DNA from 3 places in the Kitasatospora sp. NPDC092948 genome. Region 3 is predicted to be linked to each of the others. Evidence: riboswitches for the same ligand, from Rfam matches in the RefSeq annotation. Region 3 holds a riboswitch; each other region holds the start of a gene.
The links. A riboswitch is a leader RNA that binds a small molecule or an ion and turns the genes downstream of it on or off. The one in region 3 is predicted to bind thiamine pyrophosphate.
Positions count from the first base shown of each region.

Region 1 (10,107 bases), on a different contig from region 3:
GCCAGCCCCACTCTTGCGGCGGCGGAGGGCCACCCGGGGCTTTGCGCGGTGCACAGTGGTGGCACCGGACGGGAGCGAGGGGGAGTCATGGAGCGGGTGGGAGCGTGGGCGGCGGGCGTCGGCGTGGGGTTGGTGCGGGCGTGCGCGGTCGCGGGGCTCGCGCTGGCGGTGCCGGCGGTGTGGGCGGGTGCGGTGGCGCTGGGGATCCACTGGGGGGCGGCCAACCCGTGGTCGTGGCTGCTGCCGGCGGTGCTGGCGGGTGCGGGCACGCTCGTCCTGTGCCGCCCGGTGTGCGCGGCGGTGCGAGCCCTGGTGGCGCGGTGGAGCGGCGCCGTCGTGCCGGCGGGGTACCGGCAGGCCCCGCGGGTGACCCAACTGTCCACCGGCTACTGGTGGAACGGCTTCGGCTACGAGCGCACCCGGCGCGACGCGCTGATGGACCAGCACTGGCGGATCCGCTGGCAGGACCCGGCGAACCTGCGTGACCTGCGGTTCGTCGCGGTGTTCCCGTTCACCGCGGGCCTGCTCGCCGCCGTGCCGCCGGCCGCCCTGGTGACGGCCGCCGTCCACCGCGGCGTCCTCACCGCCGTGCCCGGCGTGCTGCTGGCCGTCGGCTGCGCCCCGTACGCCTGGCGGGCCGTCGTGCCGGTGGCGGTGCGGTTCCTGCGGCCGTCGACGGCGATGGCGCTGGCCGAGCGGGTCGCGGAGCTGACCGCCCAGCGGGCGGACGCCACCGTGGCGCAGGCCGCCGAGATCCGCCGGATCGAACGGGACCTGCACGACGGCGCGCAGGCCCGCCTGGTCGCGCTCGGCCTCTCCCTCGCCACCGCCCAGCGGCTGCTGGACCGTGACCCGGAGCAGGCCCGGGCGCTGATCCGCGACGCGCAGGCGGGGGCCACCGCCTCGCTCGCCGAACTGCGGGAGCTGGTCCGGGGGATCAGCCCGCCGGTGCTGACCGAACGCGGCCTGCTGGACGCGGTCCGCGCGCTCGCCCTGGACCTGCCGCTGCCCGTGGACGTCGAGGCGCAGGGCCCGCTGCGGGCGGACGCGCCGGTCGAGGCGGCGGTCTACTTCGGGGTCGCGGAGCTGCTGACCAACGCCGTCCGCCACGCGGGAGCGACCCGGGCGACGGTGAGACTCCGTCAGGACGCGGCCGGCGTCGACGCGGAGGTGCTGGACGACGGCCGGGGCGGCCTGGTCGAACGTCCGGGCGGCGGGCTGGCGGGCCTGCGCCGCCGGGTCGACGCGTTCGGCGGCACCTTGACGATCGACAGCCCCGCGGGTGGGCCCACCCGTGTCAGGATGGCGGTGCCATGCGAATCCTCGTAGCCGAAGACCTGTACCTGCTGCGCGACGGAATGGTCCGCCTGATCGAGGCCTGCGGCCACCAGGTCGTCGCCACCACCGCCACCGGCCCCGACACCCTCGACGCGCTGCTGAAGTGGCGCCCCGACGTGTCCGTGGTCGACGTCCGGATGCCGCCCACCCAGTCCGACGAGGGCCTGCGGGCCGCGCTGGCCGCCCGCGCCCGGGTGCCGGGCCTGCCGATCCTGATCCTCTCCCAGCACGTCGAGCAGCTGTACGCCCGGGAGTTGCTGGCCGACGGCTCCGGCGGCATCGGCTACCTGCTCAAGGAGAGCGTGTTCGACGCCGACCAGTTCCTCGACGCGCTGGAGCGCGTCGCCGGCGGCGGCACCGCCATGGATCCGGCCGTCATCGCCCGGCTGCTCACCGCCACCCCCGCCGGCCGCGACCTGGGCCGCCTCACCGAGCGCGAGCAGTCCGTGCTGGGTCTGATGGCCGAGGGCCTCTCCAACCAGGCCATCGGCCGGCGGCTGTTCCTCAGCGAGAGCGCCATCGGCAAGTACACCACCACGATGTTCGCCAAGCTCGGCATCCCCGACGACACCGACACCAACCGCCGCGTGCGCGCCGTCCTCGCCCACCTCAACCGCCCCTGACCCCGGCGCCGTTCGACCCGGGCCGGGACCGGCCGCAGGACGGCCGATCGCCCGTCAGGCGCCGAGCTCCCGGCGCATCAGCGTGCACATCGTCTCGTACCGGCGCACCGAACCGTCCGGCGCCACCACGTCCCAGGCGTCCGGTTCCCGTCCGTACGGCCGGTAGCCGAGGCGTTCGTACAGCGCACGGGCGCGCGGGTTGTCGTCCTCGACGCCGAGTTCGGCCCGGGTCAGGCCGCGGTCGGCGATCCGCTGCTCCGCGGACCGGATCAGGAACGTTCCGATGCCGCACGAGCGGAGGGCCGGGTGCACGCCGAGCTGCCAGAGCGTCCCCGCGCCCGGGCTCACCGTCCAGTCGACGCCGCCGAGCGCCACCGGAAACCCGACCGGCGTGCACACCGCCAGGTAGTCGACCTCGCCGGCCGCCGCCCGCGCCACCTGGTCCGCCAACTGGCGCACATGCAGGGCGTCCCCGGCCCATTCGCACGCCGGCAGGTCCGCCGAAGTCAACTCCCGCACGGTCAGAGCAAATCGGACCTCGGACATGACGCCTCCACGCTCGCCGGACGACCACCTGCCGCTATGGCAGCACCCGCCGGACCGCGCCGTCCACGGGATTACCCGCCGCTGCGCACCCGGCCCGACCCGCCCGGTCCGGCCGCCGGGCGGTGAGAGCGGAAAGCCTCCGGTTCGCACCGCGGTGGCGGTGCGAACCGGAGGATTCGGGTGGTTCCGGTGGTTACTGCTTCGGGGTCAGGCAGAGGACGAACTTGTCGCTGCCCAGCTGCTGGGCGAGCGCGTCGAACTCGCCGCCGCAGGCGTTGGTGTCGAAGGTCTTGTCGATGACCTTCTCGACCGTGTGGGTGGCCTTGCTGTCGTCGCAGCCGACGGTGTCGACCTTGGGGTCGGTGTCGCTGCCGGTCACGGCGACGCACTGGCCGACCTTGGCGTGCACGGGCTTGTCGGTCATCGCGTCACGGAGGCCGAACTTGACCACGGCGATGACGACGAAGATCAGCACGACGCCGAGGGCGGAGAGCACCTTCTTGCCCTTGCTCCGCTTCGCCGTGGGCACGGCGCCGGCCGGTGCCTGGCCGTAATCGAACGGTGCCGGGGCGCCGGCCTCGGGGGCGGCCGCATGCGGGTTCTCGGGGGACTGCGGGGTGCTCATGGATTCCCTTTGGGGTCGCTCAGGTCGAACATGCTCGCGAACCTTATCCAGATCCGATGTGGTGCCATTCCGGCAATTCCCTCCATACCGGATCGGCCGTCATCCAAGCGAAATGTAAAGACTTGACCAACCCTCAATTGCAGCGGACCCCGACGGCAGCCCCGCGCAGTTCCTCGACCACCGCGAGGAACAGGAAGAAGTTCGGGATCCTGTGCACCGGGGTGTTGGACCAGGCCAGCAGCTTTCCGGCCTTCCCGACGAACACCACACCGTTCTTGACCTCGACCCGCTGCACCTCGCTCCACGCCAGCGAGCCCCGCTTCGCATTCGCCATCCCGGCCGCGTTGACCGTGATGTCGCCGAACCGGGCCGTCCCGCCGTTCCTCAACAGGTCGAGCGTCCGCGGCAGTTGGGCCCGGGTGATCTCGTGCTGGACAGCCGCGCCCCAGACCTCGGGGTCGGCGTAGAACCCGGTCAGCTCGATCGCGGAGCCGTCCGGCGTGTACAGCGTGTACAGGTAGGTGGTCCCGGTGTGGACCCCGTTCACGTACCGGCGGGTGATCCGCTGCAGCACCGCCGCGGTGTCCCAGCGGAACGCCACCGGCCGGCCGTCGCGGCCGCTCACCACCAGCCCGTGCTCGAAGCAGTGGAGCCGCTTCGCCGCCTGCTTGCGGTTCAGGTTCGGCGACCGCACCAGCAGCCAGACGAAGAACAGGCCGGGAAGGACGAACAGCGCCAGGCCCAGCAGACACATGCCGATCAGCCCGGCCAGTGCCCCACCGCTCATCCGCTTCGGCCCGAACGACGCCCGCAGCGCCCCGAGTTCCTGACCGGCCGCGAGCGCCGCGACCTCCTCGGAAGGCTGTTCCTGCACCGGGGGTGCCTGTGTGTCCTGCACGGAAGTCTCTTTCAGCACGGAGAAACCGCAGGTCGACCCGGCGGCGCACGGGATCGTACTAGCCCGCGGGGTGACGCCCCGCCCGGAGCCGGCACATCGGCTCTGCGGGGTGGCCCGAGGCGCGCCTGTCTGCTTCTCCGGCGCCTACAGGCAGATCCAGCAGTAGAGCTGCTCGCCGGCTTCGCGGGCGCGCCTGGCGAGTCGGATCAGCTCCTCGGCCGGCGGCTGCATGTCCTCCACGCCTGCGGGGCGGAGCTCCTCCGCCTGTACCCAGCTGGCGACGATCGTCGGCACATCCACGTCGCGCACCCCTGCCAGCGTGTCCCGGACCGTGGCGTCCAGCTCGACCACCCAGGGCCCCGTGGCCCAGGGGTCGTCCTCGTCCGGTGGGCCGTCCGGTCCGGGCTCCGGGGTGGTCGGCCACACCGGCCGCTCGTCCACGAGGCCCGGCTCCCAGGGAACTTGACGGATGGCGGCGATCAGCTCCCCCAGGACGAGGTCCGGATCCAGGCGCTTGGCCTCGACTCCGTCGAAATGGGGGTTCCTGCCGCCGACGAGCGGGCGTTCGTCCGCCCGCTCCAGCGCCCGCACGACCGCGGCCGCATCGGCTGCGCGGAAGTAGTCGGTCAGCACGCCCATGGGTTTCCTCCCGGCACGGTCGTCGGTCAGCCGACAGTGGACCAGGCATCACCGACATCGGCGGCACCGCGGGAGCCGAGCCGCCGGCCGCCCGCCGCTCGGCGCAGGTCGGCACGGGGCCGGCGCACCGGCCCGCTACAGGTAGTCGAAGTAGCGGATCCACCAGTCGCAGGGGCGACCTTCCCCGTAGTACGAGGCCAGTCGCTCTCTCACCCCGTCGTACGGACGCGTCAGCAACCGCTCCGGGAGCACCACGTAGCCCAGCTCCGTCAGGGCTCGTTCCACGGTGGCCAGGTCGTCCACGTGCAGCGCGCCTTCGTCGACCGCCTCGGCGGTGTCGAGGAACTCACCGGGGTTCTCGGCCGCGACCACCGCCATGGATCCGAAGTTGCTCACCGAGACGACGATCTTCACCCCGAGCCTGGTGGCCGCCGCCGGCACGTCCGCCCTCGCGTGCAGACCGGCGTCCTGCACGTTCCTGTCCGCCCGGCACCGCGTGGCGAAGTCGCTGTCCAACCTGCTCACCAGGCGATCGAAGCGCGCCCGGGTCGCGGAGTTGTCGTAGCCGGGCGGGTACTCCGCCGAATCCGGGTCGTCGAGGCGATGGAGCAGGGCGATCAGCTCGGCGTCGGTGTGCGTCATCCGCCCATGGTGGCGGAGCGGGCAGCGGCCGGGGCGCCGCTCCGGGGGTCCGACCTCCGGAGCGGCGCAGCCGGTACGAGCGGGGCGGTCAGTCGGCCAGCGGGAGGTAGACCTTGTTGCCGCGGGCCGCGAACTCGGCGGACTTCTCGGCCATGCCGGCCTCCGCGGTGGCGTTCAAGTCGGCGCCGTGTTCGTCGCGGATCTGCCGGCTGATCTTCATCGAGCAGAACTTCGGGCCGCACATGGAGCAGAAGTGCGCGGTCTTGGCGGGTTCGGCGGGAAGGGTCTCGTCGTGGAAGGCGCGGGCCGTCTCCGGGTCCAGGGCCAGGTTGAACTGGTCCTCCCAGCGGAACTCGAAGCGGGCGTCGGAGAGTGCGTCGTCCCAGGCCTGGGCGCCGGGGTGGCCCTTGGCGAGGTCGGCGGCATGGGCGGCGATCTTGTAGGTGATGACGCCGGTCTTGACGTCGTCGCGGTCGGGCAGGCCCAGGTGTTCCTTGGGGGTGACGTAGCAGAGCATCGCGGTGCCCCACCAGGCGATCATCGCGGCGCCGATGCCGGAGGTGATGTGGTCGTAGCCGGGGGCGACGTCGGTGGTGAGCGGGCCGAGCGTGTAGAACGGGGCCTCGTCGCAGATCTCCTGCTGGAGCTCCATGTTCTCGCGGATCTTGTGCATCGGGACGTGCCCGGGGCCCTCGATCATCACCTGGACGTCCTTGGCCCGGGCGATCCGTCCGAGCTCGCCCAGGGTGGTGAGTTCGGCGAACTGCGCCTCGTCGTTGGCGTCGGCGATGGAGCCGGGCCGCAGGCCGTCGCCGAGCGAGAAGGTGACGTCGTAGGCGCGCAGCAGGTCGCAGAGTTCCTCGAAGTGGGTGTAGAGGAAGTTCTCCTGATGGTGCGCCAGGCACCAGGCGGCCATGATCGAGCCGCCGCGCGAGACGATGCCGGTCTTGCGGCGGGCGGTGAGCGGCACGTACCGCAGCAGCACGCCGGCGTGCACCGTCATGTAGTCGACGCCCTGCTCGCACTGCTCGAGGACGGTGTCCCGGTAGACCTCCCAACTCAGTTCCTCGGCGCGGCCGTCGACCTTCTCCAGGGCCTGGTAGAGCGGGACGGTGCCGATCGGGACGGGGGAGTTGCGCAGGATCCACTCGCGGGTGGTGTGGATGTTGCGGCCGGTGGAGAGGTCCATGACGGTGTCGGCGCCCCAGCGGGTGGCCCAGGTCATCTTCTCCACCTCCTCCTCGATGGAGGAGGTGACCGCGGAGTTGCCGATGTTGGCGTTGATCTTCACCAGGAAGTCGGTGCCGATGACGGCCGGTTCGCTCTCGGGGTGGTTGACGTTGACCGGGATGACGGCCCGTCCGCGCGCCACCTGCTCGCGCACGAACTCCGGCTCCAGGCCCTCCCTGAGCGCCACGAACTCCATCTCGGGAGTGATCAACCCGCGCTTGGCGTAGCCGAGTTGGGTGACGGCGACGCCGTCCCGGGCGCGCAGCGGGCGGCGCGGGCGGCCGGGGAAGACGGCGTCCAGGTTGCGCAGGTCGCCGCCGCGCGGCGCGGTGTGCTTGATCCCGTCGTCCTCGGGCCGGACCTCGCGGCCCTGGTACTCCTCGACGTCGCCGCGCTGCCGGATCCAGGCGTCGCGCAGCGCGGGCAGGCCGCGCCGGACGTCGGTGGGCAGGTCGGGGTCGGTGTACGGGCCGGAGGTGTCGTACAGCGGGACGGTGCGGCCGTCGGTCAGTTCGACCTCGCGGTAGGGAACCCGCAGGTCGGGGCGGCTGCCCTGGCGGTAGGCCTTGCGCCAGGCCGGGGTGGGGTAGCCCGCGGCGGACGGCCGGCGGGCAGACGTGTGCTCAGAAAACGCGGTCATCGGACCTTCAACTCCCTACGCCGGCATTACCCGGTCAGGTTCCTGCGGTCGGCGCAGCAGGTGGTACGCGGGCCCGCGTACCGTCAGCGCCCTCTCAGCCCGGTGCTCCGAGCTCCCGTTTCCGCGCAGGCGTCACCGCCTGCGTCCGCTCCTCACCGTAGGGCACCGGGCGGCGCCGGTCCAGGCCACCGAAACCGGCCACGGCCGGCGTCCGGTTTCAGTACGCTGCTGCGGAGGACAACTGTGCGATCTCGATCAGCGCCCCAATTCGCCGTCGCTGGAACAGTTTTAAGGGGAACACCACACCGTGCGCACGTCTCGCCTGCTGGCCGCCTCGGCCTTCCTCACCGCCTCCTTCCTGGCGCCGCTCGCGCTGGGCGCCACCACCGCCACCGCCTCGGTCAAGCCGTGCGACGCCGGCGAGTACGTCACCAAGGTGACCGCCTCCTGGCCCGGTTACGACCAGGGCGCCCAGCCCATCGTCCTGGGTGCTCCGGCGCTGGAGAGCGCCATCTCGTTCACCAACCCCGACAAGCTGGACGTGCCGCGGTACGCCGTCCGGTTCACCGTGAAGTCGGACGCGGGCGACGCCGTCAGCCCGTTCGACGTCCAGTACGAACTGCCGGGCAGCAACGCCTGGAAGCCCGTCGACCGCAGCGCCTGGACTCCCGCGGCCGACGGCCACTCCCTGCAGTTCGACGTTCCGACGTTCGCGCTCCCGAAGAACAGCACCGCCAAGCTCGGCCTGCGGATCGCCGCGCCGGGCGGCGGCAGCGGCGCGGGCCCGGGCGACTACCGGTTCGGGTGGTCCGGGGACTCCGGCTTCGTCGACAACGACTCGCAGACCTGGATCGAGGGCACGCCGAGCCCCTGGGTGAGCGCGAGCCCGGAGAACCCGGCCGGCACCTGCACCGTGTACCGCGGTGAAGGCGCCGGGCACGTCTCGGTGATCACGCCGCCGTCCCCGAGCCCGACGCCCACCCCGACCCCGACCCCGACGCCCAGCCGGACCACCGCGCAGGCCGCCCCGAAGCCGGAGTTGGCCGAGACCGGCGGCGGCACCAGCGCCCTGCCGCTGGCGCTGGGCGGCGGCGCGGCCCTGGTGGTCGGCGTCGGCATCCTGGTCGTGCTGCGCCGGCGGGGCGGCAGCCACCGCTGATCGACCGTCACGGCCCGTCCGGGAGAGCGCTCCCGGGCGGGCCGTCGCTGTTCACACCACCGCCCCCGAGGTGGAGAATCCTCATGTGATCGGACTGATGGGGCGGGTAACGGGGCGGATCGGCGCGGGCCTGGTCGGCGAGGTGATGGTGCACATCCCGGAGCGGCTGGGCACCGAGGCGTTCCTGGCGTACCGGGCCACCCCGGGCGAGGCGTTGGAACCGGGCGCGATGGTGGTCGTGGTCGAATATCAGCCACCGCGCACGGTGTACGTCGAACCGCTCTGATCGCCTGTCGGAGCGGTTCCGCTCACCCCGAGCGACCGTTTCGAGACAGTGCGAGTTCCCCCCGGCCGAACCCTTCCCTCGTGATCCGGAACGGCGGAGAATGCGGCTGCCACCGGATTTCCGCGCCAGATCTGCACAACCCAAGCGCAGCACGGGACCGGTGTGCTCTGAAGGGGGAGATTGCCGATGCTGATCGGCATCGCAGGAAGCGCCGTCGGAGGCGTCGTCTTTCTGATCGTTCTGTTCAAGCTGATGTGGCGGGTCGCCGAGCCGAACGAGGCGCTGGTGATCTCGGGTTCCAAGCACGGCGAGGGCCTCGGCTTCCGCGTGGTGACCGGGCGGGGGACCTTCGTGGTGCCCGGTGTCCAGGCGGTCCGCCGGCTGTCGCTGGACCTGAACGAGGCCGCGCTGGACGTGGAGTGTGTGACGTCGCAGGGAATTCCCGTGCACGTCAAGGGGGTTGTGATCTTCAAGGTGGGCGACGACCCGGCGTCCATCGCCAACGCCGCCCGCCGTTTCCTGGACCAGCAGAAGATGATGGGCCAGCGGGTGCACAACGTGTTCGCCGGCCACCTGCGGTCCATCGTCGGCGGGCTGACGGTCGAGGACATGATCCGCGACCGCGAGCGGCTCACCGGTGAGACCCGCTCCGCCTCGGGCATCGAGATGGAGAAGCTCGGTCTGATCATCGACTCGCTGCAGATCCAGGAGATCCTGGACCCGACCGGCTACATCACCAACCTGGCCGCGCCGCACGCCGCGGCCGTCCAGCGCGACGCCCGCATCGCCGCCGCCGAGGCGGACCGCCGGGCCACCGAGGCCGAGCAGGAGGCGTTCGCCCGCAAGGCCGAGGCCACCCGCAACTCCGGTATCCAGCAAGCCGGTTACCAGGCCGAGATGGACACCGCCGCGGCCCGGGCGCTGCAGGCCGGCCCGCTCGCGCAGGCCGCCGCCCGGCAGGAGGTCGTGGTCCAGGAGACCAAGGTCGCCGAGCTGGAGGCGCACCGCAAGGAGCAGCAGCTCCAGGCGGACGTCCGCAAGCCCGCCGACGCCCGCGCGTACGAGACCCGCACCAAGGCCGAGGCCGACCGCGACGCCCGGATCTCCGCCGCCGAGGCGCTGTCCCGGGAGACCGAGCTGAAGACCGCCGCCGAGGCGAACCGGGTCAAGGTCGCCGCCGCCGCGGAGGCCGAGGCCACCAGGGCCCGCGGTCTGGCCGCGGCCGAGGCCACCCGGGCCACCGGTGAGGCGCAGGCCGCCGCCGAGGCCGCCAAGGGTCTCGCGGAGGCCGAGGCCGCCAAGGCGAAGGGTCTCGCCGAGGCGGAGGCCACCCGGGCGCAGGGCCTGGCCGAGGCCGAGGGCATCAAGGCCCGCGCCGCGGCGCTGGCCGAGAACCAGGAGGCGGTGGTCGCCCAGCAGCTCGCCGAGAACTGGCCGGCCATCGTCCGGGCCGGCGCGGACGCGTTCGGCAACGTCGAGCA
Region 1 is NZ_JBIVPU010000002.1:975,983-986,089, reverse strand. It holds gene ACIQF6_RS09365 (histidine kinase) at 88-1,329, shown strand; gene ACIQF6_RS09360 (LuxR C-terminal-related transcriptional regulator) at 1,314-1,961, shown strand; gene ACIQF6_RS09355 (GNAT family N-acetyltransferase) at 2,016-2,507, opposite strand; gene ACIQF6_RS09350 (hypothetical protein) at 2,701-3,132, opposite strand; gene ACIQF6_RS09345 (DUF6585 family protein) at 3,266-4,030, opposite strand; gene ACIQF6_RS09340 (hypothetical protein) at 4,175-4,669, opposite strand; gene ACIQF6_RS09335 (hypothetical protein) at 4,805-5,311, opposite strand; gene thiC (phosphomethylpyrimidine synthase ThiC) at 5,400-7,181, opposite strand; TPP riboswitch at 7,177-7,310, opposite strand; gene ACIQF6_RS09325 (hypothetical protein) at 7,489-8,340, shown strand; gene ACIQF6_RS09320 (hypothetical protein) at 8,426-8,626, shown strand; gene ACIQF6_RS09315 (flotillin family protein) at 8,813-10,107, shown strand, end outside.
Region 1: linked by a shared signal. The riboswitch ahead of thiC (phosphomethylpyrimidine synthase ThiC) and the one ahead of thiO (glycine oxidase ThiO) in region 3 are both predicted to bind thiamine pyrophosphate.

Region 2 (10,107 bases), on a different contig from region 3:
TTCGCCCCGTACCGGGTGAGCAGCACCGGCGGGCAGTTCGCCGCCCCGGCCAGCGCGATCCGGCGCTCGACCGGGTCGACGTTGGCGTACACGGCGGTCGCCGAGAGGGTCGGCTCGGTGGTCTTCAGCAGCAGCTCCAGGTCGCCGAGCACGGAGACCGGGTCCTCGCCCTCCAGCACCGCGTACGCGCGCAGCGCCGCCCGCACCCGGCCCATCGCGGCGGCGGCGCAGGCGCCCGCGCCCGGACCGGCGCCGGGGCCGCCGCCGAGCACGCTGCCCACGGTCAGCGCCAGGGTGTCGTCCGGCAGCCCGATCGCGTCGTACCAGTCGCTGCCCGCGGCGTGCTCCAGCGCGGCGGGCACGCAGCGGGCGGCGATCCGCAGGCCGGGCCGGGCGGGCAGGTGGTCGGGCAGCAGCGAGCGGCGCAGCGCGGCGGTGGCGCGCACCGCCCGGTCGGCCTCCAGCTGGCGGGCCAGCAGCGGGGCGGCGAACTCGCAGTAGCGGCGCGCCAGGTGCTCGCGGCGCTCGTCGGGGCGGCCCGGCTCGTCGTAGAACCAGGCCGCGGCGCCGAGCGGGCCCTCGCGGTCGGTGGCCAGCGGCAGTGCGTAGCAGGCGCCGAGGCCGAGTTGGGCGGCGATCTCGCGGAACCGGGGGCCCACCGACGGGTCGGTGGCCAGGTCGGAGATCAGCAGCCGGCCGGTGGCGCCGGGCAGGCTGAGCAGGTCGGCGAACGGGCCGTGCTCGGCCGGGACGGTCTCCAGCGAGCCGAGCGTCGCCGGGTCCAGGCCGAGGCCGACCGGCCTGGCCAGGGTGCGGGCCGGTCCGGGCCGCAGGGTGACCACCAGGCCGCGGCGGGCGCCGAGCAGCGCCGCGCCGGAGTCCAGCAGCGCGTCCAGGGCGCCGGCCAGTCCGTCGGCCCTGGCCAGCAGCTCCAGGTGCTCCTGGAGGCTGGTGAAATCGGACAGCCATCCGGCCAAACGGTCCTGCAGATCCGCCGACGGCACCTCGCCGAGTTCCGGCAGCAGCGCCGGCCCGGACCTCAGGACCTCGGCCGCCAGCGGCTGGACGTCGGTCATGTCGCAACTCCCCACAATCCGGAACGTGTCACGCAGGACCCCCGAGACCGACCGAAAACGATGTCTTTACTCACTACTCGGCACGATTCCCCCACTTGTACACAGGCCGATCGGGGCATGTCCAGGAGAGCGGCGGGCAGAACGTGCCAGGGATCGTACGGCGAGGCCTCGCAGGTGCCACCCGGGGCGCCGGGCACTCACTCGTACGGTGGAACCGGTGTCGGCCGACCCGCGTCCATCCGGACGTATGGGGGATTCTCGTTCCAGCGGCGCAGCGTGGGCCCGGCCGACGTGCACACGCACCGCCCGCACCCCCGGCCCAGGCCGACCGACGCGGAGAGGAACGAGCCGCCATGCGCCGACACCGCCGAGAGCAGCTGACCGAGCGGGTCGCCCAGTGGTGGCCGGGCCGCCGGGGCCGGACGCTGGCGCTGGCCGCCGCCCTGCAGGCCGCCGTCGGCTGCGGCTGGCCGGTGGTGCCCGGGGCGCGGGCGCTGCGCGGGCCGGCCTGCTCGTGCCCGGACCGGCTCTGCCCGACGCCCGGCGCGCATCCGTGCGACCCGCCGCTGGAGGCGGCCACCACCGATCCGCGGATGGTCCGGCACTGGTGGGAGCGGCGGGCGCCCGGCGCGCCGGTGCTGGCGGCGACCGGCCGGGCGCTGTGCGCGGTGAGCCTGCCCCGCCCGGCCGGGCCGTGGCTGCTGCGGCACTTGGACGAGATCGGCGTCCCGTACGGTCCGGTGCTCGAAACGCCGGGCCGGTTCGTGCTGCTGACCGCGCCCTACACGCTGCCGGAGCTCGGCGCGCTGCTCTCCGAACGGCCTTGGGTGCCGGGCGTGTTGCGCTACCACGGGGCGGGCGGCTACCTGGTGCTGCCGCCGTCGCGGACCGGCGCCGGTGCGGTGCACTGGGTGCGTCGTCCGGGCCCCGGCCGGCCCTGGCTGCCCGAGGTCGGCACGCTGCTGGGCGGGCTGATCACCGCCAGTGCCGTCACGCTGCCGTACTGCTGACTGATCGTCAGTCTCCGTGCGCCACAGGCCCGGAGACAGAAAAGGCCCGACCGCTGGCGACGGGGGATGCACCAGCGGTCGGACTGTTCAAACAGTAACAAAGATCCGGCTCCGCGCCAATTTGTCCACGCCGAAAGGCCCTTGGGATTTTCGGCGGTCGGACGCGAATGTGACGCCGGTCACCTTCGACTAGTTGAGGGTGATCTGACGGTTCACCAGGTTGGCGCGGGCGCGGCGCTCCTCGGCGGTCAGCGGCGCGGGCGCGGCCAGCACCTCGGCGAGCCGCGCGGCGAACTCCACGGCCGGCTTCTCCACCTCGGCGGCGGTCATCTCCACCGGCAGGTCCCACACCGGCACGGTCAGGCCGTGCGCCCGGAACGAGCCGACCAGCTTGGTGTCCTCGCCCAGCGAGCTCTCGCCGGCCGCGGTCAGCCGGGCCAGCGCGTCCAGCAGCTGCTCCTCCGGCACCGTCATCACCCAGCGCAGGTGGTTCTTGTCCGGCGTGCCGCACCAGTACGCGGAGTCCACCCCGGCCAGCTTCTCGGTCGGGATCGCCGACGCGTTCGCCCGCTCCAGCGAGGCCGCCACCTCGCCGGTGGCCGACTCGGCGTCCTCCAGCCAGAACTCGAAGCCGGTGTGCACGTCCGGCACGAACTCGGCCGTGGTGTCCAGCAGTTCCTGCAGGCGACGGGCGCCCGGGTCGGTCCGGCGGGCCGGCACCGGGGTACCCGGCTCGGTGGCCAGCGCCAGCTCCAGCGCGTCCGCCAGGTCACGGCTCAGGTCGCCCGAGGACGACTGGGTCTGCAGGCCCAGCAGGATCGAGCCGTCCGAGCGGCGCAGCGCCGGCCAGGCCAGCGGCAGCACCGTCGCCAGCGTCACCGACGGCACCTCGCCGACGGCGCCCTCGACCACCCCGGCGGCCAGCTTCAGCGGCACCGTGGCGGCCGGCACCAGCTCGCGCAGCGCCACCCAGTCCGCCTCGCCCGGCAGGCCCTCGAACGGCCGGTGCACCAACTCCTGCACCGCGTGCGCCGCCTGACGGCCGTGGCAGGCCTTGTACCGGCGGCCCGAACCGCACGGGCACGCCTCGCGCGCTCCGACGACCGGGATCTCGCCCTCGACGACGGTGGACTGGCTGGGCTGCTTCTTCGCGGCCTTCTTGGCCATGGTGCGGCTCTCCCGGGGACGTCGGACTTTGCACCGCGCAGCCTACTTCGCCCGCGCCGCCACGTTCAGGCGCTGCGCCGCTCCTCGCCGCCCGCCACCTGCTCGAACGCCGGCAGCTCCGCCCACACCGTCACCTGACCGGGTGCGTGCCGCACGCCCCAGTCCTTCGCCAGCTTCCCGACGATGCTCAGCCCCCGGCCGCCGTGCGCCGACAGCGAAGGACTGGCCGGCACCGGCCGGGTGGTGGCCCCGCCGTCCGTCACCTCCAAGGTCAGCAGACCGTCCCCGCGCATCCGCCAACTCACCAGCACCGTACCGATCTCCGCATCGTCGTCGACGTGCGGGCGACGGCCGTCGGGTCTGTCGGAGGGATCCGGATCTTCGGCCGGCAGCGGCCTGGCATGACGACAGGAATTGCTGAGCAGTTCGGAGAGGATCAACACCGCGTCGTCAATCACCGTGTCCGGTATCGAGCGATCTCCGAGATCGCTGCGCAGCCTCCGCCGCGCGGTCGAGACACTGGCCGGACCGTGCGGAACGGCCATGGCCGATGTGGTCGACCCGGCCTGAACTGGCACAGCTCGCGCCACCATCAACGCCACCCCCGGACCTCCTTCAGCTTCTGCCGAGGGATGGATGCCCGCCGTTAATGCATCGGAAACGGGCGTTCGACGATCCGATCGCGGCATTAACGGGATCCGGACGGCAGATGGGCAAAAGGTGAGGAGCGTCTCACGTTCTGTCCCGTCCGGGGGCTTGTCCGAATGGCCAACGGGAAATACCCCGTTCGGTATTTATGTCACGCCAATGGGGCCCGCGTGCCATCCGCCCGCACGGCCGCGCTCAGCGGCCCAACTGGGCCAGCACGTCCGCCGGACGGTTGGTGATCAGCGCCTCCACGCCCAGTTCCAGGCAGAGTTCGACGTCCTCGGGGCGGTCCACCGTCCACACGTGCACCCGGTGGCCGGCCCGGCGCAGCGCCCGGATCAGCTCCGGGTCGCGGCGCACCAGCGAGATGCCCGGGCCGGCGATCGACGCCCCGCCCGGCAGCGCCCGGGTGCGGCCCAGCAGCGGCACCGCGCGCTCCCACAGGTACACCCGGGGCACCGCCGGGGCGGCCTTGCGGACCCGGTGCAGAGCAAGCTCGGAGAAGCTCATCACCCGCACCGCGGACTCCTCCGGCGTGGCCGGCAGCAGACCGAACCGGCCCAGCATCCGCAGCAGTTCGGACTCCACCCGGCCCGCGTACCGCACCGGGTGCTTGGTCTCGATCGCCAGCTCCACCCGGCGCCCGCTGTCCGCGACCAGCTCCAGCAGCCGCTCCAGGGTCAGCACCGAACTGCGCTGCGGCTGCTCCGGGTGCTTCCACGACCCGAAGTCCAGCTCGGACAGCTGCGCCAGCGTCATCGTCGACACCACGCCCTGCCCGTCGGAGGTGCGGCTCACCGTACGGTCGTGCAGACACACCAACTGCCCGTCGGCGGTGACCCGGACGTCGCACTCCAGCCCGTCCGCGCCCTCCTCCAGCGCCCGGCGGTACGCCTCCTCGGTGTGCTCCGGGAGAGCCGCGGACGACCCTCGGTGGGCGATCACCTTGACCGCCGAGCGGTCGATCGGAGCGGGGAGCGGGGCCGAAGCGCTGTGCTGGGTGTTCACGTCAATCAGCCTACGCGGCGCCGGGCCACGGGCAGCTTCCGGGACGGCGACACCGAGGTGAACAGCCGGGGCCCGCCGTCGAACCCCGAGCGGCACGGGTTCGACGGCGGGCCCCGGACCTTGACCCGGCGTCAGCCCCTGCGGCGCTCCACGGCCGCCACCGCGCCGGTCGCCGCGGCCGCCACCAGGAACGAGAACAGCGAGGCCGAACTCCACGCCTGCGGGGTGAAGTGCACCGCCTCCTGCGCCTTCGTCCACAGGTCGGTCCACCAGCCGGCCACCGCCGTCGGCGCCAGGAACTGGTACACCGCGAAGCCCAGCACCCACGGCAGCAGCATCACCCAGCGCGCCGGGGCGTCCTGCGTCAGGTTCCAGCCGCGCCGGCCCGCGCCGAGGAAGTAGTCCACCGCCAGCACCGCGAACAGCGGCACGAACACCGACCCGATCAGGCCGAGGAAGGAGTAGTACGACTCGGTGAACTCCTTGATCCGCAGCGCCAGTACCGTCACCAGCACGCCGATGCCGCCGGTCAGCAGCCGCCGGTCCACCTTCGGCCACAGGTTGTGGATCGACATCGCCGTGGAGTACACGTTCGCGAACGACTGGTCCGCCTCGCGCAGCACCAGCACCAGCAGGAACGCCCAGCCCGCGGCCACGCCGGTGAACGAGCCGAGGATCCGGTCCGGGTCGCCGCCGGACTGCAGCAGCGCCACCACGCCCAGCACGTAGCACCACACCTGGGCCACCGTGTAGCCGGAGAACGTCCCCCAGAACGCGCCCGCCGAGGTGCGCGCGTGCCGGGTGTAGTCGGCGGCCAGCGGCACGAACGAGATCGACACCGCGATCACCGCGTCCGTCGCCGACAGGAAGCCGTCCCAGTTGCCCGCGCCCGGGTCCGGGAAGCCCTGCCGGGCGAACTGCACCGTGAAGTACACCATCGCCACACCGACCGCGACGGCCACGTACTTGCGCAGCACCGCGATCGCGCCCAGCGGCCAGATCGTCAGCACCGTCGTCAGCGCGCCCGCCAGCAACACGAACAGCCAGCGCCAGCCCTCGGTGCCGGCCACCGTCTGGGCGCCCCAGGCGATCACCGTCAGCTCGTACACGCCCCAGCCGACGCACTGCAGGATGTTCAGCACCGTCGGCACGTACGACAGCCGGGTGCCGAACAGGCCCCGCAGCACCGCCATCGCCGGGGCTCCCGTGCGCGCGCCCACCAGCGCGGCCACCGCCAGCATCGCGGTGCCGATCGCGGTACCCGCCACGATCGCCGTCACCGCCGCGGTGAACCCCAGCTCGTGGCCCTGCCGACCGAGCACCGTCGCGGCGCTGGTGAAGCCGATCAGGCTCACCCCGAGGTTGGCCCACAGCGCGAACAGCGCCCGGAAGTCCAGGGTGCGCGGCGGCGCCGTGTCGAGGGTCAGCGGGGCCTCGGCCCGCGCGGCCGTCTCAAGATCGGAAATTGGGGCAGACGGAACAGCCGTCATGGCCGATACTCCCTACGCCGGCATTACCCGGACAGGTTCGGCGGTCAGCGCCCCCTCGACCGGGTGGCGTCACCGCCATGCCCTACGGTCGAACCGGCGCACTCTCAGCCTGGCTGGCCCAAGCTCCCGCGACGTTCTTCGGTTTACAGGAGCGACAGGCTAGCCTCCGGGCTGAGGAACGCCAAGGCCGGGGGGATCGGCGTCCGCACCGCAGGACCCATGATGTGCATGTCAGTGAGGCCTAAGGCTTCTCATGATTTCTTCAGGGGCCCGCTTACGGTGTCCGAATCCGGCATAGGAAAAACTGTGCCCCGAGGTTGTGGCCGCGCCGCCCGCGCGACGGACCGCAGCCCAAGGTTCTGTCAGCGATGGAGGTCGTCCGTGAGCACCGAGCACGCGAGTGGTACCACCCCGCCGGAGAAGGCCCCCGAGGCCGCCGGCACCGAGGCGGCCTCCGCCGGCTCCGGGACGCCCGCGCCCGCTCCCGCCTACCTCGACGCGCCGCCGCCGGTGCTGCCGGACGCGCCGGCCGCCGACCGGACCATGCAGCTCGGGAAGGTGACCGACGCGCCGGTCGCGGACGGGACGATCCAGCTCGGGAAGGTGCCCGAGGCACCGGCCGCGCCGCCCGCCCCTTCGACGGATGCGCCGCCGCCGTTCCACAACCCGTACGGCAGCGTCGGCGAGCCGACCAGCCCCTACGCGCGGCCCGTCGCCGACGCGCCGACCGCCGTCGCCCCGGCCGTGCCGCCGCTCGCGGTCGCCCCGGCCGTGCCGCCGACCGCCCAGGACGCGCCGGGTGCGCCCGGTGCGCCCGGTGCGCCCGGCACCCCGGGGGCGCCCGGCGTTCCCGGCGAGCCGCAGCACCCGTTCGGGGCCGGCCACCCGGTGGGCGGCTGGGGTCACCCGTCCGGCGGTGCCGGCGGCTTCGGCGGGCCGGGTGAGCCGGGCTCGCCGTGGGCCACCCCGCAGCCCGCCCCGGGCGGCTCCGGCAAGGGCAAGCGCGGCGCGCTGGTCGCGCTGGTCGCGGCGGTCGCCCTGGTGGCCGGCCTGGTCGGCGGCGCGATCGGCGCGTCCGTCTCCGACAAGAACGGCAGCGGCGGCAGCGGCGCCAGCCACAGCAGCACCACCGTCACCGTCGGCAACACCCACCAGACCCTGGACCGGGCCCCCGAGTCCGTCGCCGGGATCGCCGCCAAGGCGCTGCCGTCCACCGTCACCATCAAGGCCTCCGGCTCCAGCGAGTCCGGCACCGGCACCGGGTTCGTCTTCGACACCGAGGGCCACATCCTGACCAACAACCACGTGGTCGCGCCCGCCGCCAACGGCGGCAAGCTCAGCGTCAAGTTCTCCGACGGCTCCTCCTACACCGCATCCGTGGTCGGCCGCGCCCAGGGCTACGACGTCGCGGTGATCCGCCTCGACAACCCGCCCAAGGACAAGCTCGTCCCGCTGCCGCTCGGCGACTCCGACAAGGTCGCCATCGGCGACGCCACCATCGCCATCGGCGCGCCCTACGGCCTCGAAGGCACCGTCACCACCGGCATCATCTCCGCCAAGGACCGCCCGGTGGCCTCCGGCGACGAGACCGGCGCGCAGAACTCGTACATGAACGCCCTGCAGACCGACGCCTCGATCAACCCCGGCAACTCCGGCGGCCCGCTGCTGGACGGCTCCGGCTCGGTCATCGGCATCAACTCGGCGATCCAGTCCAACACCAGCGGCAACGGCCGGGCCGGCTCCATCGGCCTCGGCTTCGCCATCCCGATCAACCAGGCCAAGTGGGTCGCCCAGACCCTGATCAAGGACGGCACCCCCGTCTACGCGATCCTCGGCGTCGTGCGCAACGACGACTACCGCGGCGACGGTGCCCAGATCGCCACCGGCCCCGTCCGCGACGCCCCCGCCGTCACCCCCGGCGGCCCCGCCGACCAGGCCGGCCTGAAGGCCGGCGACGTCATCACCAAGCTCGGCGGCCTCGCCATCGACAGCGGCCCCACCCTGGTCTCCGAGATCTGGACCCACAAGCCCGGCGAAAAGGTCGAGGTCGAATACACCCGCGACGGCAAGACCGCCAAGACCGTCGTCACCCTCGGCGAACGCAAGGGCGACAACTGACCCACCCCACCAAAACGGTGTGCACCGAACCCGCCCCGACCCGTTAGGCTGGCCTCCACCGAGGAGGGTTGCCCGAGCGGCCTAAGGGACCAGTCTTGAAAACTGTAGTGGCTTCGCGCCACCGTGGGTTCAAATCCCACACCCTCCGCCGCCGACAACGGCCCCCGACCCCACTTGCGGTCGGGGGCCGTTCGGCGTCCCGGGGGTGACGGAGCATCAGAGGAGGCCGGTGCCGTCAGCACCTCGGTGAAGATCTGCGGTTCTTCGCCCCGGACCGTTTCGGTCCGCGCCGGTCGGGCCGAGTCGAGCGACTCCAGGGACGGGTACCGCCTGCCGTCGTGGTCGTCCGCCGTGCCGTGCCCCGGCGCGGACAGCCCGAACCGACGGGCCGTCAGAACAGTGTCGGCGGCCCCTCGCCGATGGGCAGGCCGGGGAGCGCGTCCTGCCACAGTGCGGCGTCGGAGAGCGGGAGTTGGCGCATGCTGCCGTCGCACAGCACCAGCGAGCGGCGGTCGCGCTTGTGGTCGTGGATGACGCCGTAGCCGGTGCGACGGGTGGGCATCAGGGCGACCGGGCGGCCGCAGGCGGGGCACGGGACACGGGGAACGCGCATGGGTACAGGGTGCCCGAGCCGACCGACAGCCCGACAGCCCGCGGCTCGACAGCCCCGTCGCCCCGCAGCCCCGACTGCGGGCGGGGACGCTTGCCCGGGGCGGGGTGGGGGAGGAGAGTGCGGGCGGGACGAGTGGAGGTTGTCGTGGGTGAGTTGGTCGAGCGGCTGCGCGCGGGACTGCCGGACGGCGCCGTCGCGGTGGATCCGGACGTCACGGGCGCGTACGCCCGCGACATGGCGGGTTTCTGCGACGCGGGTGAGCCCGCGGTGCTGGTCTTCCCGGAGACGGTCGAACAGGTGCAGCACGTGATGCGCACCGCGACCGAACTGCGGATCCCGGTGGTGCCGCAGGGCGCGCGCACCGGACTGTCCGGCGGTGCGAACGCGGTCGACGGCTGCATCCTGCTCTCGCTGACCCGGATGAACCGGATCCTGCACCTCGACCCGGTCGAGCGGATCGCGATCGTGCAGCCCGGCGTCGTCAACGCGGACCTGTCCCGGGCCGCCGAGGCCCGGCAACTGGCCTACCCGCCGGACCCGTCGAGCTGGGAGTCCTGCACCATCGGCGGCAACATCGGCACCGGCGCCGGCGGCCTGTGCTGCGTGAAGTACGGCGTGACCAGCGAGTACGTGCTCGGCCTGGACGTGGTGCTGGCCGACGGCCGACTGCTGCGCACCGGACGGCGCACCGCCAAGGGCGTGGCCGGCTACGACCTGACCCGGCTGCTGGTCGGCTCCGAGGGCACCCTCGGCGTGGTGGTCGAGGCGGTGCTCGCGCTGCGCCCCGCGCCCGGCCCGCAGCTGGTGCTGGCGGCGGAGTTCGACTCGGTGGACGCCGCCGGGCAGGCCGTGTGCGACGTGATGGCCGCCGGGTTCACGCCTTCGCTGATGGAGCTGATGGACGCCACCACCGTCCGCGCGGTCAACGAGATGACGCAGATGGGGCTGCCGGAGTCCACCCGGGCGCTGCTGCTGGT
Region 2 is NZ_JBIVPU010000002.1:732,642-742,748, reverse strand. It holds gene ACIQF6_RS08230 (PP2C family protein-serine/threonine phosphatase) at 1-1,076, opposite strand, end outside; gene ACIQF6_RS08225 (bifunctional DNA primase/polymerase) at 1,430-2,086, shown strand; gene ACIQF6_RS08220 (DUF5926 family protein) at 2,276-3,253, opposite strand; gene ACIQF6_RS08215 (ATP-binding protein) at 3,319-3,846, opposite strand; gene ACIQF6_RS08210 (glycerophosphodiester phosphodiesterase) at 4,097-4,909, opposite strand; gene ACIQF6_RS08205 (purine-cytosine permease family protein) at 5,041-6,399, opposite strand; TPP riboswitch at 6,391-6,538, opposite strand; gene ACIQF6_RS08200 (trypsin-like peptidase domain-containing protein) at 6,781-8,517, shown strand; tRNA gene ACIQF6_RS08195 (tRNA-Ser) at 8,580-8,665, shown strand; gene ACIQF6_RS08190 (hypothetical protein) at 8,909-9,130, opposite strand; gene ACIQF6_RS08185 (FAD-binding oxidoreductase) at 9,275-10,107, shown strand, end outside.
Region 2: linked by a shared signal. The riboswitch ahead of ACIQF6_RS08205 (purine-cytosine permease family protein) and the one ahead of thiO (glycine oxidase ThiO) in region 3 are both predicted to bind thiamine pyrophosphate.

Region 3 (10,107 bases):
GCACGACGACCTGATGGACCGCAGCGACACCCGGCGCGGCCTGCCGTCCGTGCACCGCCGCTTCGAGGGCCTGCACCGGGCCAGCGGCTGGTGCGGCGACCGCGAGCAGTACGGCGCGTCCGCGGCGGTGCTGCTCGGCGACCTGCTGCTGATCTGGTGCGACGAGCTGTTCCAGCGCTCCGGGCTGCCCCCCGCCGAGGTGTCCGCCGCCAAGCCGGCCTTCGACCTGATGCGCACCGAGGTCATGCTCGGCCAGTACCTGGACGTGCTGGAGCCGGTGGCGGGCGACTCCACCGACGCCGACGCGCTGGACCGCGCCCGGACGGTGCTGCACTACAAGTCCGCGAAGTACACCATCGAGCGCCCGCTTCAGGTCGGCGCGCTGCTGGCCGGTGCCGGCCCCGACCTGGTCGAGGCGCTCGGCAACTTCGGCCTCCCGCTGGGCGAGGCGTTCCAGCTCCGGGACGACCTGCTCGGCGTCTTCGGCGACCCGGCGGTCACCGGCAAGCCGGCCGGCGACGACCTGCGCGAGGGCAAGCGCACCCTGCTGGTGGCGCACGCGATGCGCGGCCTGTCGGACGTCGACGCCAAGCACCTGGACACCCGGCTCGGCGCGCCCGACCTCACCGCGGACGAGGTGGCCGAGCTGCGCGAGCTGATCTCCGCCAGCGGTGCCCCGGCGATCGTCGAGGCCCGCATCGACCAGCTGCTCACCGAGGCGCTGGCCGCCCTGGAGGCCGCCCCGATCGCCGGCGGACCGACCCGCGAGGTGCTCCGGGCGCTGGCCGACGCGGCGACGGTCCGCAAGTACTGACGGCCTGCCGGCGCGCCACGAACCGACGGCACCGACGGCCCGTCAGCGCGCCCACCACCGCCGGGAGGCGAGCGCGGCCAAGCCGGCGCCGACGGCGTTCACCAGGACGTCGTCCACCGAGGAGACCCGGTCCAGCCACAGCACGTACTGGGCGGTCTCCACCAGCACCGAGCAGGCCGCACCGAGCGCCAGCATCCGGGGGACGGACGCCAGGGCGCGAAAACGCATCGGCGCGAAGAAGCCGAGCGCCGCGAACACCAGCAGGTTGCCGACGACCTGCACCACCGCGACGGCCGGGGTGCTCAGCGTGAGGGTGTCGTACAGGTCGTGCAGCGGCACCAGGCTGACCCGCCGCGGTGCGACACCCGCCCCCGGGCCGGGCAGCATGGTCATCCAGACCCACGGCAGCGTCCCGTGCACCATGGCGACCTCGACGAACGCCCGCCGCCGCCCGCCCTCGGCGCGACGCCGGGCCAGCACCCGCACCAGCCCGGCGGACAGCGGCAACGCGACCAGCGACCAGAACACCGCCGCGTTGACCGTTCCGACCCAGGGCTGCCACCCGGCGCGGTGGTGCAGCGGCCGCTGCGCGACGAACGCGACAGCTGCGGCGAGAAGCACGGCCGGAACGAGCAGCGCCGTCCGGCGAACACGGGACATGGGATTCACGACTCCACTGAGACCACCGAGGCCCTCCGCGGTTCCCGGCCGAAACCCGCGGCAACGGCCCGCCCGGGCCAAGCCCGGGCGCACGGCCGACTGCCCGCGACCGCCCGAAGCCCGCCACAGGCGGCCCGTTCGGGCCTAGCGCAGGCGCGCGGCCAGCTGTGCCGCTGCTGCGCCCGGGTCCTCGGCGGCGGTGAGGGCGCGGACGACCACGACGCGGGTGGCGCCGGCGGACAGCACCTGGTCGAGGTTGTTCCGGTCGATGCCGCCGATCGCGAACCAGGGCCGGGTGGGGCCGGCGGCAGCCGCGTGGCGGACCAGGTCGAGGCCGGGGGCGGGCCGGCCGGGCTTGGTGGGGGTGGGCCAGACCGGGCCGGTGCAGAAGTAGTCCACGCCGGGTTCGGCGATCGCCGCGTCCACCTCGGCCCCGGTGTGGCAGGAGCGCCCGATCAGCACGTCCTCGCCGAGGATGGCCCGGGCCACCGCCACCGGCAGGTCGTCCTGCCCGAGGTGCAGCACGTCCGGGCGGGCGCCGTACGCGACGTCGGCGCGGTCGTTGACGGCCAGCAGCTTGCCGTGGCGCTTGGCCGCGTCCGCGAAGACCTCCAGGAACTCCAGTTCCTGGCGGGCCTCCAGGTTCTTGTCCCGGAGCTGGACGATGTCGACGCCGCCGGCCAGCACGGCGTCCAGGAAGTCCGCCAGGTCGCCCTGCTCGCGGCGGGCGTCGGTGCAGAGGTAGAGCTTCGCGTCGGCGAGCTGCCGACGGGCCGTCACCGGGTCCGTCACAGCGCCATGGCCTGGGCGCGACGCTTGACCTCGGTGCCACGGTTCTCGCGCAGGGCCTGGATCGGGCTGCCGGGCAGCGACGGGTCCTCGGTGAACATCCACTCCAGGATCTCCTGGTCGGAGAAGCCGCAGTCGCGGAGCACCGTGAGGGTGCCGACCAGGTGCTTGACCGGGCCGTCGTCCTCGATGAAGTCGGCGGGCACCTGGAGGGAGTTGTTCGCGCCGCGGCGGACGGCCAGCAGCTTGCGGCTGCGCACCATGTCGCGGACCTCGGTGATCACCACGCCCCACCGCTCGGAGATGTCGGGCAGGTACAGCCACGCGGGAACCAGGGCGTCAATCTTGGGATCAATAGTGCTCACGCCCCCAGCCTACCCACGCGCTACGCGGTCGCCGCCTTCAGCTGGACGGCCGGGTCGGCGGCGAGCTCCGGATCGAGCACCGTGCCGCGTTCGATCAGGCGGCGGCCCTGCGCCAGGTCGCGCGGCCGGTCCACGGCCAGCAGCGCCACCGGCGCGCCGTCGCGCAGCCACAGCACCGACCAGTCGCGCCCGGACGGGGAGCCGCGCCACAGCAGGTGGTCGGCCCCGGCGTGCCGGCCCGCGTACTGCACCATGCGGTCGAACTGCTCGGACCAGAAGTACGGGACGGGGTCGTAGGGCGCGTCCAGGGCGCCGAGCACGGAGGCGGCGACCGTGCCGCCGGAGTGCAGGGCGTGGTCCCAGTGCTGGACGGCCAGCCGGGCGCCGAACCGGGCGGACGGGTAGGAGACGCAGTCGCCGGCCGCCCAGACGCCGGGCAGCGCGGTGCGCAGCCGGTCGTCCACCGGGATCGTGCCGTCGGGTTCGAGGGCCAGCGGGCTGTCGGCGAGCCAGCCGGTGGCGGGGCGGGCACCGATGCCGACCACCACCTCGTCGGCGGGCAGGTGGGTGCCGTCGGCGAGCAGCACCCCGCCGTCGGCGGCCCCGGCGACGCCGACGCCGCAGTGCAGTTCGACGCCGGCGGCGGCGTACCACTGGGCCATCAGCGTGCCGAGTTCGGCGGGCAGCGCGCCGGCCAGCGGGGTGGCTGCGGCCTCGACGACGGTGACGTGGCAGCCGAGGGCGCGGGCGACGGTGGCGGTCTCGGCGCCGATCCAGCCGGCGCCGACCAGCACGACCCGCTTGCCGGGGGTGAGCGCGGCGCGCAGCGCGTGCGCGTCGTCGACGGTGCGCAGGGTGCGGGCGCCGGGCAGGCCGGGCAGCGTGCGGGGGTCGGCGCCGGTGGCGATCACCAGGGCGCTGTAGGGGAGTTCGCCGCGGTCGGTGTGCAGCACGCCGGCGTTCAGGCCGGTGGCGCGGCGGCCGGTGAGCAGTTCGACGCCGAGGTCGGTCCAGTCGATCTCGAAGGCGGTGGCGTCGGTCTTGCCGAGCAGCACGTCCTTGGAGAGCGGCGGCCGGTCGTACGGGAGGTGGAGTTCCTCGCCGACCAGGGTGATCGTGCCCTGCCAGCCGCCCTGCCGCAGGTTCAGCGCGGCCTGTGCGCCCGCCATGCCCGCCCCGACCACGACGACCCGGTCCGTTGCCCTCAGCTCAGCCACGGCGTCCACCCTAGCCGCCCGTACGCCCCTGTGGGAGCGGGTGGGCGCGGCGTTAAGGTGGGAGGGACGACCTTTCACGGGAGCCCGGCGCACCGGGCTGAGAGGCGGGCTGTGGCGGCCCGCGACCGTCCGAACCTGATCCGGGTCATTCCGGCGAAGGGAGAAGTAGCGCTGTGGCACATTCCGACGTGCTGGTGATCGGCGGAGGCATCATCGGCCTCGGCGTCGCCTGGCGTACCGCGCAGCGCGGGCTGAGCGTCGCGGTGGTGGACCCGTCGCCGGGCGGCGGCGCGGCGCAGGTCGCGGCGGGGATGCTCGCCCCGGTCACCGAACTCCAGTACGGCGAGGAGCCGTTGCTGCGCCTGGGGATGGCGTCGAACGACCGCTACGGCGCGTTCGCCGCCGAGCTGACCGAGCTGACGGGGCTGGACACCGGCTACCGCCGCACCGGCACCCTGGCCGTCGCGCTGGACTCCGACGACCGCGAGGAGCTGCGCGAACTGCACGCCTTCCACGGCCGGTTGGGCCTGGAGTCGCAGTGGCTGACCGGCCGGGAGTGCCGCCGGCTGGAGCCGATGCTCGCCCCCGGGGTGCGCGGCGGCCTGCACGTCGCCGAGGACCACCAGGTGGACGGCCGCCGACTGGCCGCGGCGCTGGTGGCGGCCTGCAAGCTGCTGGGCGTGGCCTTCCACCGCACCCAGGCCGCCGAGCTGCTCACCGACGGCGAACGGGCCGTCGGCGTGCGGCTGTTGACGGGCGAGCAGCTGACGGCCGGCCGGACGGTGCTGGCGGCCGGATCGCGCAGCCACCTGCTGCCGGGCCTGCCGGACGGGGTGCTGCCGGCGATCCGCCCGGTGAAGGGCCAGGTGCTGCGGCTGCGGATACCGCAGCTGTACGCGCCGTTCCTGTCCCGCAACGTGCGGGCCGTGGTGCGCGGGCAGCACCTGTACCTGGTGCCGCGCGCCGACGGCGAGCTGGTGGTCGGCGCGACCACCGAGGAGATGGGCCACGACACCACCGTCACCGCGGGCGGCGTGTACGAGCTGCTCCGGGACGCCCACGAACTCGTCCCCGGCATCACCGAGTTGCCGCTGGTGGAGACGGGCGCCGGGCTGCGGCCGGGCTCTCCCGACAATGCGCCGCTGCTCGGCCCGACCGCGCTGCCCGGCCTGGCCGCCGCCACCGGGCACCACCGCAACGGCGTGCTGCTCACCCCGGTCACCGCCGACCTGCTCGCCGACTACCTGGCCACCGGCGAACTCCCCCGGCTGGCCGCCGACTTCACCCCCGACCGCTTCCGCACCGAGGTGCCCGCATGAACACCGTCGCCCTGACCGTCAACGGCGAACCCCGCACGCTGCCCGAGGCCACCACCCTGGACGCGGTGGTCGCGGAGGTGTCCGCCGCCAACACCGGCGTCGCCGCCGCCGTCAACGAGGCCGTGGTGCCGCGCAGTTCGTGGCCGGCCACGGCGCTGCGGGCGGGCGACCGGGTGGAGATCCTCACCGCCGTGCAGGGAGGCTGACAGCCATGGCCGACGACCTGCTGACCATCGGCGACACCACCTTCGCCTCCCGCCTGATCATGGGCACCGGCGGCGCGCCCAGCCTGGACGTGCTGGAGCAGGCGCTGCGGGTCTCCGGCACCGAACTGACCACGGTGGCGATGCGCCGGGTCAACACCGCCACCCAGGGCTCGGTGCTGGAGGTGCTGGCCCGCAACGGCATCCGGATCCTGCCGAACACGGCCGGCTGCTACACCGCCGGCGAGGCCGTGCTGACCGCCCGGCTGGCCCGCGAGGCGCTCGGCACCGACTGGGTGAAGCTGGAGGTGATCGCCGACGAGCGCACCCTGCTGCCCGACCCGATCGAACTCCTGGACGCCGCCGAGACCTTGGTCGACGACGGCTTCACCGTGCTGCCGTACACGAACGACGACCCGGTGCTGGCCCGCAAGCTGGAGGACGTCGGCTGCGCGGCGATCATGCCGCTCGGCTCGCCGATCGGCTCCGGCCTGGGCATCCGCAACCCGCACAACTTCCAGCTGATCGTGGAGTCCGCGAACGTCCCGGTGGTGCTCGACGCGGGCGCCGGCACCGCCAGCGACGTCGCCCTCGCGATGGAACTCGGCTGCTCCGCCGTGATGCTGGCGTCCGCCGTCACCCGCGCCCAGGACCCGGTGCTGATGGCCGACGCGATGCGCCGCGCCGTCGAGGCCGGCCGCCTCGCCCACCGGGCCGGCCGCATCCCGCGCCGCTACTACGCCGAGGCGTCCTCCCCCACCGCGGGCCTCGCCGACACCCGGGAGCGCCCGGCGTTCTGACGGCGCGCCCGGCAGGTGTGCGACCGCTGCCGGGTGCCGACCGGTTCGGACCGGGCCCTCTAGACTCCTCGGGTGGACATGACCCTGAACGACCCCCTGCTCGGTGCGCTGCTCGACGGGCGCTACCGGGTCGAGCAGCGGATCGCCGTCGGCGGCATGTCGACCGTCTACCGCGGCACCGACACCCGGCTGGACCGCACCGTCGCACTGAAGGTGATGCACCCGACGCTTGCGGGCGACGCCGACTTCACCGCGCGGTTCATCCGCGAGGCGAAGGCGGTGGCCCGGCTGGCGCACCCCAATGTGGTCAACGTGCTGGACCAGGGCGCGGATCCGCGCGCGGTGTTCATGGCGATGGAGTACGTCCCCGGCCGCACCCTGCGCGACCTGCTGCGCGACCGCGGCGCGCTCTCGGTGCGGGCCGCGCTGGACGTGCTGGAGCCGGTGCTGGCGGCGCTCGGCGCGGCGCACCGGGCCGGGCTGGTGCACCGGGACGTGAAGCCGGAGAACGTGCTGATCACCGACAACGGCCTGGTGAAGGTCGCGGACTTCGGCCTGGTCCGGGTGATGGGCGCCGCCGACTCGAACGCCACCGCCACCACCGAGGCGGGCCAGCTGCTCGGCACCGTCTCGTACCTGGCGCCGGAGCAGATCAGCCAGGACGCGCCCACCGACCAGCGGGTGGACGTCTACGCGGCGGGCATCCTGCTGTACGAGATGCTGACCGGCGCCAAGCCGCACACCGGCGAGAACGCCGCCCAGGTGATGTACCGCCACCTGCACGAGGACGTCCCGGCGCCGTCCCGCACCGCCCCCGCGGTCGGCCGGGAGCTGGACGCCCTGGTCGCCGCCGCCACCGCCCGCGACCCGCAGGCCCGGCCGTGGGACGCGGTGGAGCTGCTGGCCGCGGTGCAGCGGGTGCGCCGCACGCTGCCGGCCGCGCAGTTGGACGCGGAGCCGCCGGCGTCCGGCCGGCCCACCCCGCAGTTCGGCCCGGGCGAGGCGACCGCGGTGATCAGCGCCCCGCCGGGCCTGGAGCGCACCAGCGTGCTGGACGTCCCGCCGGACCTGCTGCCGCCGGTCCGCCCGGTGAACGACGACGCCCCGCCGCGCCGCCTGCGCCGCACCTCGCGCCGCCGCAGCCGCAGCCGCGCCCCGCTGATCTGGTCGGCGGTGGCGCTGGTGGTGGTGCTGCTGGTCGGCGGCGTGACGTACACGCTGTCCAGCGCGGTGTACGCGACGGTGCCGAGCGTGCTCGGGCAGAGCCGGCAGCAGGCCGTCACGGTCCTGGACAAGCAGGGCCTGCACGGCGCGTTCAGCGAGCAGTTCAGCGAGTCGGTGCAGGCCGGGCAGGTGATCTCCACCGACCCCGGCGTGGGCGCCAAGGTCCGCAAGAGCGACGCGGTGAAGGTGGTGGTCTCCCGCGGCCCGGAGCGGGTGCCGGTGCCTGAGTTGACGAGCCGTCCGCTGGCGGAGGCGTCCAAGGCGCTGACCGACGCCCGGCTGACCCCGGGCACCACCGCCGAGCAGTTCAGCGACTCGGTGCCGAAGGGCGCGGTGATCTCCACCGACCCGGCGGCCGGGACGGCGCTGGCCCCGAACTCGCCGGTGGCGCTGACGGTCTCCAAGGGCATGCACCCGGTGCCGGACGTCTCCGGCATGTCCAAGGACGACGCGGTGAAGGCCCTCCAGGACGCCGGGTTCACCCCGCAGATCGCCGGCCTGCTGCCGTTCGGCAAGGCCACCGACCAGTCCCCGGCGGCGGGAACGCCCCGCCCGCAGGGGTCGACGGTGACCGTCACCATCAGCCTGTTCTAGCGCTTCAGCGCAGCGGCCCGTCGCCGTCCTGCTCCTGGTAGGAGTAGCGCTGCTCCTGCCAGGGGTCGGCCCGGTTGTGGTAGCCGCGTTCCTCCCAGAACCCGCGCCGGTCGGCCCGCATGTACTCGACGGCGCGCACCCACTTGGGGCCCTTCCAGGCGTACAGGCGCGGCACCACCAGGCGGACCGGGAAGCCGTGTTCGACGGTGAGCGGCTGCCCGTCGTGGTGGGTGGCGAAGACCGTCGACGGGTCGGCGAAGTCGACCAGGCTCAGGTTGGCGCTGTAGCCGTACTCGGCCCACACCATGACGTGGGTGACGGACGGGTCGGGCGGAGCCAGGTCGAGCACCGTCCGGGCGGCGACGCCGTGCCACTCGTTGTCGAGCATGGAGAACTTGGTGACGCAGTGGAAATCGCCGCGGACGGTCACCTTGGGCAGGGCGTGGAAGGCGGCGAAGTCCCACCTGGTCTTCTCCGCGTCGGCGGTCGCCCCGAACACCTGGAAGTCCCAGCTGTGCGGCTTGAACCGGGGCACCGGCCCGTAGTGCAGAACCGGCCAGCCGCGTTGTCGGCGCTGGCCCGGCGGGAGCCTCGGGTCAGCCGGCGGCGACGGTTCCGATTGGTTCTGACCCATGGCTCCATGGTGACAGACGGCCTTTGCCGTACCGCGCCCACCCCTTGGGGAACACTTTCCACCGGAGGGGGGCAACACGACGGAAATGCGCCCGGCCGTTCGGGCCAGATACCCGCGAACGGCCCAATCTGCGCAGCATCTTCGCAGGTCAACGAATTGTCCGGCGGGAAGGAGCGGCGATCTCCGACCGTTCGGTAAGCGTGAACTTACTGGAAGTGACCCGGACCGGCTGCCACGATGCGGGCATCCGGGCAGCGCCCGGAATGTCGAGTCAGGAAGGGCAGGCCATGCAGGGCGATCCCGAGGTCATCGAGTTCCTCAACGAGCAGTTGACCGCCGAGCTCACCGCGATCAACCAGTACTTCCTGCACGCGAAAATGCAGGAGAACAACGGCTGGACCAAGCTCGCCAAATACACCCGGCACGAGTCCTTCGACGAGATGAAGCACGCCGAGACGCTGACCGACCGGATCCTGTTCCTGGAGGGCCTGCCGAACTACCAGCGGCTGTTTCACGTCCGGATCGGGCAGACCGTCACGGAGATGTTCCAGGCCGACCGGCAGGTCGAGGTGGAGGCGATCGACCGCCTCAAGCGCGGGATCGTGGTGATGCGCGCCAAGAACGACGTCACCTCGGCGAACATCTTCGAGGACATCCTGGCCGACGAGGAACACCACATCGACTACCTGGACACCCAGTTGGAGCTGATCGACAAGCTCGGCGAGGCGCTCTACCTCGCGCAGGTGATCGAGCAGCCGGACACCTGAGCCGCCCCGGGGGCCGAGGGGCCGGGCGGCCCGGGAGCTAGGCGGCCTGCGGGGCGGCCGGCTCGGCCAGGCCGAGCCGCTGGGCCAGCCGGGCGGTGGGGCAGGGGCGGGCGCCGCTCTCGCCGAGCAGCGCCTGGATGCGCCGCACGCAGGAGCCGCAGTCCGTGCCGGCCTTGCAGCCGCGGGCTATCTGGCGCGGGGTGGTGGCGCCTTCGTCGATCTCCTGCTTGACCCGGGCCTCGGTGACCGCGTGGCACATGCACACGTACATGTGCGGCCCCTTCCAGCTCGGCTTCGTTTACTGAGCCTTACCTTACCTGGCGCTTCGGGTACGAAGAAGGCCCCTCCGCCTTCGGATCACCGAAAACGGAGGGGCCTTCGTCACACCGCCGGGCCGGGCCTACTGGCCGCGGTACATCTCGGCCACCAGGAACGCCAGGTCCAGCGACTGGCTGCGGTTGAGCCGCGGGTCGCAGGCGGTCTCGTAGCGCTGGTGCAGGTCGTCGACCAGCACCTCGTCGCCGCCGCCGACGCACTCGGTGACGTCGTCGCCGGTCAGCTCCACGTGGATGCCGCCCGGGTGGGTGCCCAGCGCGCGGTGGACCTCGAAGAAGCCCTTGACCTCGTCGAGCACGTCGTCGAACTTGCGGGTCTTGTGGCCGCTGGACGCCTCGTAGGTGTTGCCGTGCATCGGGTCGCTGATCCACACCACCTGGGCGCC
Region 3 is NZ_JBIVPU010000004.1:546,512-556,618, reverse strand. It holds gene ACIQF6_RS16160 (polyprenyl synthetase family protein) at 1-814, shown strand, start outside; gene ACIQF6_RS16155 (VanZ family protein) at 857-1,474, opposite strand; gene thiE (thiamine phosphate synthase) at 1,619-2,266, opposite strand; gene ACIQF6_RS16145 (Rv2175c family DNA-binding protein) at 2,263-2,628, opposite strand; gene ACIQF6_RS16140 (NAD(P)/FAD-dependent oxidoreductase) at 2,649-3,854, opposite strand; TPP riboswitch at 3,912-4,024, shown strand; gene thiO (glycine oxidase ThiO) at 4,019-5,164, shown strand; gene thiS (sulfur carrier protein ThiS) at 5,161-5,370, shown strand; gene ACIQF6_RS16125 (thiazole synthase) at 5,376-6,167, shown strand; gene pknB (Stk1 family PASTA domain-containing Ser/Thr kinase) at 6,246-7,985, shown strand; gene ACIQF6_RS16115 (sulfite oxidase-like oxidoreductase) at 7,990-8,619, opposite strand; gene bfr (bacterioferritin) at 8,907-9,386, shown strand; gene ACIQF6_RS16105 (bacterioferritin-associated ferredoxin) at 9,424-9,657, opposite strand; gene ACIQF6_RS16100 (class II 3-deoxy-7-phosphoheptulonate synthase) at 9,787-10,107, opposite strand, start outside.